Regions from separate parts of the Sphingobacterium corticis genome, predicted to be linked through region 3. Evidence: riboswitches for the same ligand, from Rfam matches in the RefSeq annotation. Region 3 holds a riboswitch; each other region holds the start of a gene.
The links. Region 3 has a riboswitch for S-adenosylmethionine ahead of metE (5-methyltetrahydropteroyltriglutamate--homocysteine S-methyltransferase). Riboswitches for the same ligand answer to the same signal wherever they lie in the genome.
Positions count from the first base shown of each region.

Region 1 (4,276 bases), 180 kb from region 3:
GAAATGCAATGCCCCCCTACCAATCCAGGTTTGTAAGGCAAAAAATTAAATTTTGTTCCGGCTGCTTTTAATACATCCTGCGTATCAATGCCGACTCGGTCGAAAATCAATGCTAATTCATTGACAAAAGAAATATTTACATCGCGTTGTGCATTTTCTATGGCTTTGGATGCCTCGGCAACTTTAATGCTTGGCGCTAAATGTGTTCCAGCAGTAATAATGGTTTTATAAAGCCCATCGATTGCTAAGGCTATCTCAGGAGTTGATCCTGATGTCACTTTTTTTATCGTGGTCAGCGTATTGACCTTATCGCCTGGATTAATGCGTTCGGGAGAATATCCAGCAAAAAAATCCGTATTAAATTGTAAACCGGATTCCTGTTCCAAAATCGGCACGCAAACTTCTTCCGTACATCCAGGATAAACTGTCGATTCGTAGATCACGATATCGCCTTGCTTCAGCACTTTTCCCAACATCCGCGTTGCCGCGCGCAAAGGACGTAAATCCGGCGCGTTAAATTCGTCAATTGGAGTGGGTACAGTAACAATATAGATAGAGAAAGCGCGTAAATCCTCTTCCGAGGAAGATGCGGCGTAACCGCGTGCACCCGCTGATTCAGCATGCAATTGAAGGGTTGCCTTTAGCGTTTCCTGATCGGCTTCTTTCGTTCGATCAATCGCACTATTTAATTCGCCAACACGCGCTTCGTCGATATCAAAGCCCAAAACTTGTGTGTGCGGAGCAAATGCCAATGCCAAAGGCAACCCGACATATCCTTGTCCGATAACAGCTATTTTCTTCATTCTCCACGAATGTACTAAAATGTCTGTTTATACGGAACATCAAAAAACCGTAAAGCAGATTTCTCTGCCTTTTACTACTGTGGCGTAATTTCGCGAACCAATTTCTCCGCTTCTTTTTCAGCTACAATACGACGTAAGCCGGAGCTCGAAAAACGGTGGTCACGGCTATTGAAATAAAGCTCAATGCCTTTTTTCTCACAGTATTCACGTCCAGTAAAGTTCTTTTCGGCATATTCATCCCCCACAATACGCACATCGAGTTTAAAAGATTTCAAAATATCTTCCAAATCTTGTTCCGTAGAATAAGGTACAATTTCATCAACATACGAACATCCGCGTAGCTGAATATATCTTTCTACTACCGTTTGAGTAGGTGCGTTCTTTTCCGGGCGATCCAATGTTGGGTCCATTTGCAATCCACAAATCAAGTAATCGCATTGTCTTTTGGCTTCCGCCAACATCATAATGTGTCCGGCGTGCAATAAATCAAACGTAGAGAATGTAATACCGATGCGTGGTCCAGGATTGTAATCCGATTGTTTCTGCTTTTCCATGTTGTGTGATTCTTTTGTTTGTTCATTACAAGAATAAAAGATTTTTCTATTGGTAGTGTACGATGTACACCAAATGTACCGGGGACAAATGGTGGACAATGCTCCCAAGCAAATTAAAGTACCTCTTCATTTTGTTATGCCATTCGGTTTTCACATATTTGCGATAGCTTATAGAGAAAGGTCGAGGGATTAGAACCAAGGACGCCTTAGCAACCTGACGCATGTCAAGGTGCTACAATCTACCCAATTAGCCGTTGGGAACGATAAGCGGACGAGCTCCACGCGAGCGACACCATCCTCTGCAAGCCTTCCATTCAACAAAAAGATACGTATGAAGATCATTGATCATATCAAAAATGCGCAAGGAAAAACATTGTTCTCCTTCGAGTTGCTACCGCCCGCGAAAGGTCAGGGAATACAGAGTATATTTCAAACGATGGACGAATTGATGGAATTCAATCCGCCGTTTATCGACGTTACTTATCACCGCGAGGATTATTTATATAAGCAACATGCTAATGGATTGCTCGAGCGCGTTTCGTACCGTAAACGTCCCGGAACTGTGGCAATTTGTGCTGCGATTATGAATAAATATAAAGTCGACGCCGTTCCACATCTCATTTGTGGTGGTTTTACGAAGGAAGAAACCGAAAATGCGTTGATCGATTTGGATTTCTTGGGGATTGATAACGTGTTGGTACTACGCGGTGATGCGCGGAAAGGCGATGCAGATTTTATTCCGACGGAAGGTGGCCATGCTTATGCAACGGATCTTTTGAAGCAGGTAAAAGATATGAACGATGGAAGGTATTTACATGAGGATATCAACACATCTTCTAAAACGGATTTTTGTATCGGCGTAGCCGGATATCCAGAAAAACATTTCGAAGCACCGAACTCCCAAACCGACTTTAAATGGCTGAAGAAGAAAGTGGACATGGGCGCAGAATTCATCGTTACGCAAATGTTTTTTAATGTAGATCGCTATAAAGAATTTGTCACCAAATGTCGTGAACACGACATTAATGTCCCGATAATACCGGGATTAAAACCGCTGACGACCAAGAAGCAATTAATCACCTTGCCTCGCATCTTCCACTTGGATATTCCGGAGGAACTTTCTGAGGCGGTAGAGCGCTGCAAAACCAATGCAGATGTGCGTCAAGTCGGCGAAGAATGGTTAGTACAACAATGTAAGGAATTGATCGATTTTGGTGCGCCAGTTTTACATTTCTACACCATGAGTAATCCAGGTCCGAGCAAGCGTATTGTCGAAAAGTTAGCGTAAACATTCCACATATTATGTGAAGATTAAATGCTTGCCGATTCGTCCGCAAGCATTACTTGTTTAGTAAACAGAAAGTTAATAATTATTTAACCAAACATTTAGCCCTTCCTCATTCTACGATGGCTAGTTTTGCATCGTCAAACAAAAGAAAAAACAACTAAACAACAAGTGCCATTTTGGATTCACCCAAATAGATCATTCTAAAAAAATCATATTTACTTTTCGATTGATTTAACAGCGAGCAACGCTGGTAGGATTTGTATTGCCTGTAGTTTTTTTCTGGAGTTTTAAGAATTGGAAAAAATGATAGATTCATCTACCCGATCAACCGTTGGTCGCCTCACTTTCGACAGAAAAAATAACCGAAGAATACGCTTTACCGCTATCGCTTTTTTACTGTTATTTTCCGTAAAAACGGCACAAGCCGAAAGACATTCAACACTTTTCGAAACGGCCATTTCCCTGCAAGATCAACTACGATTTTCAGCACGCGTAGTTGATGCAGCTACCAACCAACCTGTTGCGGGGGCTACGGTTCGAGTTGCTGATAGAATAGTGGCAACCACTTCAAAAAATGGAGAATTTAGCATATCGGTTGCTTCGGGTAGTGCAATAATGATAGCCACGTTGGGGTACGAAACGCAGACTATAGTTGCCGATGAGTCTACCGCCGCCACGGTTGTACGTTTATTACCAATTGTGAGCGAAGTAGAAGAAGTAGTCGTTACTGCTTTAGGCATTGAACGTACAAAAAAAGCGTTGGGTTATGCGGCAACTGAATTGAAAGGTGAACAACTCACTGAAGCATTACCGAATAATTGGAGTGAAGCGCTGTCGGGACGTGTTGCCGGTGTAAACCTTGTCCGCTCTGGCGGTGGACCAGCTGGATCTAATAAGATTATCTTACGTGGTGAGAATAACTTAACAGGTGCCAACGATGCGCTGATTGTTATTGATGGCGTTGTGGTAAGCAATAGTAGTGGAAATCAAGTGGGAACGGGACATGGCGCTTACCTCGGTGGAGATTCTCCGACGGATTTTGGTACAGGGATTAATGATATCAACCCTGAAGATATCGCAACGCTTACGGTATTAAAGGGTGCGAATGCCACGGCATTGTACGGGCAACGCGGAGCCAATGGTGCTATAGTCATTACTACTAAATCCGGTCGCATTGGCAACGGAATCGGAGTAACATTCACTTCAAACAGCACCATGGAATCCATATCTAGATGGCCAGACTATCAATATGAATATGGACAAGGTGCAGAAGGTGTGCGTTACCATTCATTTCTTGATGGTCCTGATGGTCCGTCTACGCGTAGTACAAGTTCGGCTTGGGGCCCTAAATTCGATGGACAATATTACTTCCAATTTGACCCTGCCACACAAACTCGTGCCGCGGAACGTTCTTTGTGGCAAGCCTATCCAAACGAGAGAAAGAAGTTTTTCGACACAGGTACCACATTCACCAATTCATTGAGTTTAGATGGCGGAAACGAAAGTACGCAGGTTCGATTTTCATTTACCGACCTACGCAACAAATGGATTATTCCAAACACTGGATATGAACGCAACAACCTGTCGTTGACAGCCGCGCATAAGGTTACTGATAAGCTAAAAGTAAATAC
Region 1 is NZ_JBHUMA010000004.1:603,091-607,366, forward strand. It holds gene ACFSQ3_RS03910 (nucleotide sugar dehydrogenase) at 1-803, opposite strand, end outside; gene ACFSQ3_RS03915 (adenylyltransferase/cytidyltransferase family protein) at 878-1,357, opposite strand; SAM riboswitch class I at 1,523-1,627, shown strand; gene metF (methylenetetrahydrofolate reductase [NAD(P)H]) at 1,689-2,645, shown strand; gene ACFSQ3_RS03925 (SusC/RagA family TonB-linked outer membrane protein) at 2,949-4,276, shown strand, end outside.
Region 1: linked by a shared signal. The riboswitch ahead of metF (methylenetetrahydrofolate reductase [NAD(P)H]) and the one ahead of metE (5-methyltetrahydropteroyltriglutamate--homocysteine S-methyltransferase) in region 3 are both predicted to bind S-adenosylmethionine.

Region 2 (4,276 bases), on a different contig from region 3:
TTGTCACCAATGGTGTTATATAGACTGCTACTATTGATTTGCATCGCTTCTGTCAAATCGCGTAATGAAGTGCCATTATAGCCCTTTTCCCAAAAAACTTCCATTGCTTTTTGGATGGCTAACTCCTCATTAAATTCAACATTTCTTGCCATAACGTGGAAGCAAAGGTATAATCTGAAACGTTTATTTCAAAATGTCGTAGAACTCATTTTTGAACTATGACAATTCAAATACATTTTCCAACCTGCAAACTTTCTGTGGCAAGCTTTTTCATTTTTCCTATCTTTAAACCTCAAAACTTTAACAACCTCATACATGAATAAATCTGCACGCGTACGGTTTTCGCTGATTCCGATAGTATTAATTGCTGTTCAAGGATTGTTTTCTTGCGGAAATGATCCGGCGGAAAAGCACGTTGATCAAGAACCTGTTGAAACGAAATTTGAGTTAAGTCAACAGCAGGCAAAGACGATTTTTGACATGCCCGTGCATTGCGTCAATGTAGAATATCCAAACAAGTTAGGACAATCAATTGGCAGCGATGCGGATTTGAAACCACCTCGCGTTTTACGTCCGATTTTTTACGGATGTTTTGATTGGCATTCTTCTGTGCACGGCTATTGGTCGATTATGAAACTGCTGAAAAGTCATAGTGATTTAGATGCGGATGGAAAAGTTCGCAGTATGTTAAACGCGCACATCACCGACGAGAATGCTGCCATCGAGAAAGCTTTCTTCGAGGATAAAAACAATTTATCGTTTGAGCGTACCTATGGCTGGGCTTGGTTGTTCAAGCTTCAAGAAGAACTGATTACTTGGGAAGATCCAGATGCAAAACGCTGGGCGAAATCACTGGACCCATTAGTGCAGTTGCTCCGCGGGAAATTGATGGATTATTTACCGAAATTGGTTTATCCAATCCGTTCTGGAAAGCATGATAATACAGCCTTCGGCTTGTCGCTGATGTTAGATTACGCCATTACAGCGAAAGATCAAGCTTTAATCGATGCTATTACCGAACATGCTGTACGATTGTTTGAGAACGATAAGAACTGCGATTTCTCTTACGAACCGAGTGGATCTGATTTTCTCTCTCCATGTTTGGAAGAAGCGTATTTAATGAGCAAGTTATTAGGAGGCGATCGTTACGATAAATGGTTGAAGCAGTTTCTTCCTCAAGTTTATGAAGCTGACTTCAAACTGGACCCTGCTATCGTTAAAGATCGGACTGATGGGCAACTGGTACATTTAGATGGCTTGAATTACAGTCGCGCAGCTTGTTTGTACGGTATCACGCACGAACTTCCACAACTAAATCATTTGCGCAAAATCGCGGATGAGCACATGTCATTTAGCTTGCCTAATTTGACAAAGGAAGACGATTATATGGGCTCGCATTGGTTGGGAACATTTGCTCTTTATGCGATCACGAATCAATAAATAACCTTTCCATTGATTCCCTTAGCACGCTAAGGGAATCAATGAATTGTTTTCATCTAAATCGACCGGAACCAGCTGAATGGTAGTAAAACCATCGTCATGTGACGTAATCGGCGATAAATCCACGCCTTTTCTAGCCAAACTATTTAATACTGCCGTTCGAAACGTCGCTTTGTGCGATCCCCAAGAAGCATTACGCACTAAATCGTTGTTTAGATTGATCAATTCCCGAACAGAATATTGATGGAAATTTTGAATAAGATGTTGATACAGTTCCTGTGGTGTGTGCATACTCGTTTAGAATTAATGTGTAACCATAAACTGTATTCAGCAATGCGGGTCTGTTTTCTTTTGGACTAAATCCCGTATTATAATGACCACCGCGGTAAAAACTCGGTTGGTATTGCATCTGCAATTCTGAATACTCTACAAATCTAGTAGACTTTATTTTTCAAACCAAATGATTTTTAAAATAATTTGTCATTATTCGGTAATTTGAGATTCAACCCGAGTTCTTTATTAATTAAAGTGATAAAGTGCGTAGCCAGTAAAGGAGATTCTTTTTCGATGTTCTGATGAATGAAAAAATAAAGCTTCTGCAAACCGGCTGTTTTCCATTCCACAATTCGTTTTACCCAATCCTCCAATCGGCTGTAATCTGAAGGTGCGTTCGCCCCGACATAACGAATAAATGCAATAGGAGTGGTCAATCGCATGTGCAGCATATCTCTGCGTCCAGCAGTATCAACGATGATATTTGTTTTGTTGGTTTCTTCGAGTAAAGTGTAGAACTTTTCAGCGACAGCTTGGTCAGCAAACCAACTTTCGTTTCGTACCTCAACCGCTAGTGGATATCCTGCCGGAAAGTCTTTAAGCCATTCAGCTAGGCGATCGAAATCTTTCGGTTTATAATTATCATGCAGTTGTAGAAATCCCATGCCTAACTTTTCCTCGAATAGTACGGTCGAATCAACGAAATCCGTCACTTTTTCTTTCGTATTGAGCAGGCGGCTGTAATGACTGATCGATTGCGGAATTTTAGGAAAAAACTTAAAGTCGTTTCCCGTTTTATTTTTCCACGTTTTTACCTGATCTTTCGAAGGGGAATTGTAGAAAGTCGCGTTTAATTCAATGGAATTAAATTGCGTAGCGTAATACGTCAACTCATCTTTGGTACCCCGCGGATAGAAACCTTTTAAGTCCGTTTTGTTCCATTTGGCGCAGCCCACATACGCTTCGAATGGTTCGTTATTTTGCTGTTTTTTGAGCAAATTAAGGGTTTCCTTTGGTGTTTCAGGAAGTGAAAAATCAATCGAAGAAGGGTCGTTTACGCTGCCAAATTTCATGTTGTGTCAATCCGAATAGTGTAAATGCTAAGGTACAAATATTTGGCGTGCAAAAATCATCTTGAATATGTAACTTTGCGCCATGTCAGAAAAAATTATTATCCTCGATTTTGGGTCACAATATACGCAGCTGATTGCACGTCGTGTGCGCGAGCTGAATGTTTATTGCGAAATTCATCCGTTCAACAATATCCCTGCTTTTGATGAAACCGTAAAAGGAATTATCTTCTCCGGAAGTCCATATTCTGTTCGTCAGGAAGATGCTCCGCAGGTTGATTTTGCTTCGATGACAAGAGATTACCCCGTGCTTGGCGTTTGTTATGGCGCTCAATATCTGGCACAGCATAATGGGGGAGAGGTTTTGCCTTCTGAAATTCGCGAATATGGTCGAGCAAACTTGATGTTTGTGGATCAGGAAAATCCATTATTAGCTGGAATTCCAACGCAATCGCAAGTTTGGATGTCGCATGGTGATACCATTAAAGAAGTTCCTTCCAATTTCCGCGTAATCGCAAGTACAGATAAGGTGCGTGTTGCGGCTTATCATATCGAAGGAACGCGCACGTATGGAATCCAATTTCACCCGGAGGTAACGCATAGTACCGATGGGCAGGTTTTGGTGAAAAACTTTGTCGTAGATATTTGCGGCTGTACGCAAGATTGGACGGCGGATGCATTCGTGGAAATGACGATTGCTGATTTGAAAGAACAATTAGGAAATGATCACGTGATTATGGCGCTATCTGGCGGCGTGGATTCTACCGTTGCTGCGGTATTGTTGCATCACGCGATCGGCGATAGATTACATTGCTTCTTTGTGGATCATGGTTTACTACGTAAGAATGAGTTCCAAGAAGTGTTGGATTCTTACGAGAATATGGGATTGAACATCAAAGGCGTGAATGCTAAAGATCAATTCTACGGTAAATTGGCCGGGGTTTCTGAACCGGAACAAAAACGTAAAATCATTGGCGGCGCTTTTATCGATGTATTCGACGATGCCGCGAAGCAAATACAAGCGGAATTGCCGGATGGCGTTGAAGCAAAATGGTTGGGTCAGGGAACTATTTATCCAGATGTGATAGAATCTATTTCTGTAAATGGGCCATCTGCAACCATCAAATCTCACCACAACGTGGGCGGATTGCCTGACTACATGAAATTGAAGGTAATCGAACCGTTAAGAACATTGTTTAAGGATGAGGTTAGACGTGTTGGTAAAACGTTAGAAGTCGATCCGCTGATCTTAGGAAGACACCCGTTCCCAGGGCCTGGATTAGGAATTCGTATATTAGGCGATATTACTGTTGAAAAGGTACGGATTTTGCAAGAAGCAGATGATATCTACATACGCAATTTGCGCGAAGCAGGTTGGTACGATAAGATTTGGCAAGCTGGAACAATTTTCTTGCCGGTGCAATCAGTTGGCGTGATGGGTGATGAGCGTACTTATGAGCACGTTGTATCTTTACGCGCCGTTGGATCTTTAG
Region 2 is NZ_JBHUMA010000006.1:1,288,019-1,292,294, reverse strand. It holds gene ACFSQ3_RS11545 (TetR/AcrR family transcriptional regulator) at 1-152, opposite strand, end outside; gene ACFSQ3_RS11540 (DUF2891 domain-containing protein) at 316-1,440, shown strand; gene ACFSQ3_RS11535 (5-oxoprolinase) at 1,462-1,731, opposite strand; SAM-I-IV-variant riboswitch at 1,778-1,870, opposite strand; gene ACFSQ3_RS11530 (DUF72 domain-containing protein) at 1,908-2,786, opposite strand; gene guaA (glutamine-hydrolyzing GMP synthase) at 2,869-4,276, shown strand, end outside.
Region 2: linked by a shared signal. The riboswitch ahead of ACFSQ3_RS11535 (5-oxoprolinase) and the one ahead of metE (5-methyltetrahydropteroyltriglutamate--homocysteine S-methyltransferase) in region 3 are both predicted to bind S-adenosylmethionine.

Region 3 (4,276 bases):
ATACGCCACACCACTTTTTCAAGGAGATCAAGGACGGTCGCCGGGTTTGCTTTCTATTTATTTCCCATCAAAAGAAAGTCATATCGCCGGAAACATGAGCTTTATGGTAGCGGGTGTCTTGGCGTTACTTTCTTTATTGGTTGGCTGTTTTGCCTATACGCTTACCATCATTTTCCGCCAAAAGAAAATATCCGAGATGAAAACAGATTTCATCAACAACATGACGCACGAGTTTAAAACGCCAGTAGCTACGATTATGATTGCCAGCGAATCGCTTCGCGACAAAGAAATAGCTTCTAATGAAACGCGTGTCGCCAAATTGGCGAATATCATCTACGATGAAAATGTCCGACTGGGATCGCATATCGAACGCGTGCTCAACATCGCACGCTTAGAAAAAGAAAACCTGAAAATGGAACGCACGAAAGTGCATGTAAATGATCTTGCAAACAGCGTATTGGATAGCATGCAATTGCAGTTACAAAAAGCTGAAGGCCAGTTTCACATCGATTTATCAGCTGCCAAAGATGTCGTGATTGGCGACGAGCTACATTTATCAAATGTGATGTTCAACCTGATTGATAACGCCATTAAGTACAGCACGGAAACACCGGATATCACCGTGCGTACCTACAACACGAAAAACACCATCGTGCTATCTGTTGCGGATAAAGGCGTAGGTATGTCAAAAGATCATCAGGAAAAAATCTTCGATCAATTCTACCGCATCCCGACTGGAAATATCCACAATGTGAAGGGATTTGGATTGGGTTTGAGTTATGTTAATAATATTATTAAAATTCTGAATGGAAAAATCACGGTAAAAAGTGAGAAGGATAAAGGCACACAATTTGAAGTAACACTACCGTTGATGAGTTCCGAACAAGCTTAATCGGACCATTCATCACATTTTTAAATAGAAATCTATGTCTCAAAAAATACTACTCGCAGAAGACGATCCAAATTTGGGCGATCTTTTGAAAGATTATCTGGAACTTAAAGGAAAGTTTGATGTGGTGCTGTGCAAAGACGGTGTCGAAGCAATGGATGCTTTCCGAAAGGACGAGTTTGATCTATGCATATTCGACGTTATGATGCCGAAGAAAGACGGCTTTTCCTTAGGTAAAGATGTCCGCAAAGTAGATCAAACTGTACCTATTATTTACGCGACTGCGAAAGGTATGATGGAAGATAAAACGCAAGCTTTCGAATTAGGCGGAGATGATTATATTACCAAACCTTTCCGCGTTGAGGAATTACTGTTACGTATTAACGCCTTATTGAAAAGAGCTTCCAGAGATAAAGAAGATGAAACTCCCGATAAGTTTGAGGTTGGTGGCTATTTCTTCGATTATACCAGTCAAGTTATTTCTTACAAAGGTCAGCAACAAAAGCTTTCTACCAAGGAAGCGGAATTGCTTCGATTGCTTTGCCTGAAGAAAAACGATGTACTTACACGCGAGGAAGCATTGGTAAAAATTTGGCACGACGACAATTACTTTACCGGCCGCAGTATGGATGTGTTTTTGAGTAAACTTCGCAAATATCTAAAGGAAGATCCAAACGTTGAAATTGTAAATGTTCATGGTAAAGGCTACAAATTATTAGTAAGTTAATAGCCTACCTACTGGATTTCATTTTAAATTTTGAATTTCTACTTTCGTTCTATAACTTTGTAGTGCTTATAGAGAAAGGCAGAGGGAATAGACCCGTTGAAGCCTTAGCAACCTGTCGCTTGAACAAGGTGCTACATTCTACTTCTACCTGCGAGGGACTAATAGGGGAAAGATAAGCTGAAGTCACTGTTTCTTGTGGCCTTCTCTAATAGCAAAATTATCAATTGAAAATAAAAATTAGAGAATAAAACTATGTTAACGACAAACAACTTAGGTTACCCAAGAGTAGGTCCTTTTCGAGAGCTAAAAAAAGCAAACGAAGCTTACTGGGCAAAAAAGATTACCAAAGAAGAACTTCTTAATACCGCAAAAAGTATCCGCGAAGCCAACTGGAAACTGCAAAAAGAAAACGGCATCGCGCTTATTCCTTCCAACGATTTTTCTTTTTATGACCAAGTATTGGATTTGACTTTAACGGTAGGTGCTGTGCCTGCACGTTACGAATCATTATTGGACAAGATTGATGGTGAATATAATTTAGATTTATACTTTGCTTTAGCACGTGGTTTCCAGGCGGAAGGCGTCGACGTAACAGCAATGGAGATGACGAAGTGGTTTGATACAAACTACCACTACATGGTTCCTGAATTCACGAAAGATCAAACTTTCGAGTTGACCTCCGAAAAATTCTTGAACGAATATAACGAAGCAAAAGCGTTAGGTCTAGATACAAAACCTGTTTTGATCGGCCCCATCACATACCTATTATTGGGTAAAGAAAAAGAAGCTGGTTTCGAGCGCATTGATTTGATCGATCGCTTATTGCCTGTTTACGAAGAAATTGTAAGCAAACTGGCGGCAGCTGGCGCTCAATTTATTCAAATCGATGAGCCTTATTTGGCGTTAGATATCGACGAGAAAGTAAAAGCACTTTATAAAACTGTTTTCGAAAAATTAAATGCTGCGGCTGGTGATACGAAGCTGATCGCAACGACTTATTTCGAAGCGTTGAAAGATAACGAAGATTTAGCATTGAATCTTCCAGTTCACGCTTTACACATTGATTTAGTTCGTGGTGAAGATCAGCTAGACACGATTTTAGCGAAAGTTCCAGCTTCACTTACTTTGTCATTAGGCGTGGTAGAAGGCCGTAATATTTGGAAAAACGACTACGAAAAATCTTTGGCAAAGATCAAACAAGCTGTTGATGCTTTGGGTAAAGATCGCGTTTGGGTTGGTCCTTCTTCTTCCCTACTACACGTTCCTTTCGACTTAGATAACGAGAAAAACGAAGAATCGCTTCCGGCGGAAGTTAAAAACTGGTTGGCTTTCGCAAAACAAAAATTAGCGGAGGTAAAAGATTTAGCTGTTTTGGCTGATGGCGAAGTAGATGCAGCAACCACTGCTCGTTATGAAGCAAACAAAGAAGCGGCAGAAAGCCGTCGCACATCTCCTTTGATCCACAAACCGGATGTTAAAAGCCGTGTGAGCAATATCACTGATGCAGATGCGACACGTACGTCGGTATTTGCAAAACGTAAAGAAGCGCAGAAAGCTAAGTTTGGTTTGCCAGATTTCGCAACAACAACGATCGGTTCATTCCCACAAACAAAAGATGTACGTAAGTGGCGCGCAGATTTGAAAAAAGGCGTTATCACGCAAGAAGAATACGATAAAGCAATTGCTGAAGAAACGGAGAACACGATCCGTTTACAAGAGCAATTGGATATCGACGTGTTGGTACACGGAGAATTCGAGCGTAATGACATGGTAGAATATTTCGGTGAGCAGTTGGCAGGATACGCGTTTACGCAGTACGGTTGGGTACAATCCTACGGTTCTCGTTGTGTGAAACCTCCAATTATTTATGGAGATGTTTATCGTCCGCAAGATATGACTGTCCGTTGGTCTTCTTACGCGCAGTCCTTGACAGATCGTCCGGTAAAAGGTATGTTGACCGGACCGGTTACGATTTTGCAATGGTCATTCGTTCGTAATGATCAACCACGTTCTACCACCACTTATCAAATCGCTTTAGCGATCTTGGATGAAGTTCAAGCATTAGAAAAAGCAGGAATCAAAATCATTCAGATCGATGAGCCGGCAATTCGTGAAGGCTTACCGTTACGCAAAGCGGATCAGAAAGATTACTTAAACTGGGCAGTTCGTTCGTTCCGTGTATCGTCTTCAAATGTAGATGATGATACGCAAATCCACACGCACATGTGTTACTCGGAATTTAACAACGTTATTGAGGATATTGCTGCGATGGATGCAGATGTTATTACTATCGAAACATCTCGTTCTCAAATGAAATTATTGAATGCTTTTGCTGGTGATTTCAAATACCCGAACGATATCGGTCCTGGTGTTTATGATATTCACTCGCCTCGTGTGCCTAGCAAAGACGAGATGGTGGATTTGTTGCGCAAAGCGAAAGCAGTAGTTCCAGCGGAGCAATTGTGGGTAAATCCAGACTGTGGATTGAAAACACGTGCTTGGCCAGAAACCAAAGCTGCGTTGGAATCCATGGTAGAAGCTGCCAAGATCTTACGCGCTGAATAATACTTATAATCACACATAACTATTTTTCAAATCCCGAAGTGAGCGAATTCACTTCGGGATTTTTGTTAATTAACGATTTCTTGAAGATATAATTT
Region 3 is NZ_JBHUMA010000004.1:423,882-428,157, forward strand. It holds gene ACFSQ3_RS03150 (sensor histidine kinase) at 1-892, shown strand, start outside; gene ACFSQ3_RS03155 (response regulator transcription factor) at 927-1,616, shown strand; SAM riboswitch class I at 1,680-1,795, shown strand; gene metE (5-methyltetrahydropteroyltriglutamate--homocysteine S-methyltransferase) at 1,869-4,181, shown strand.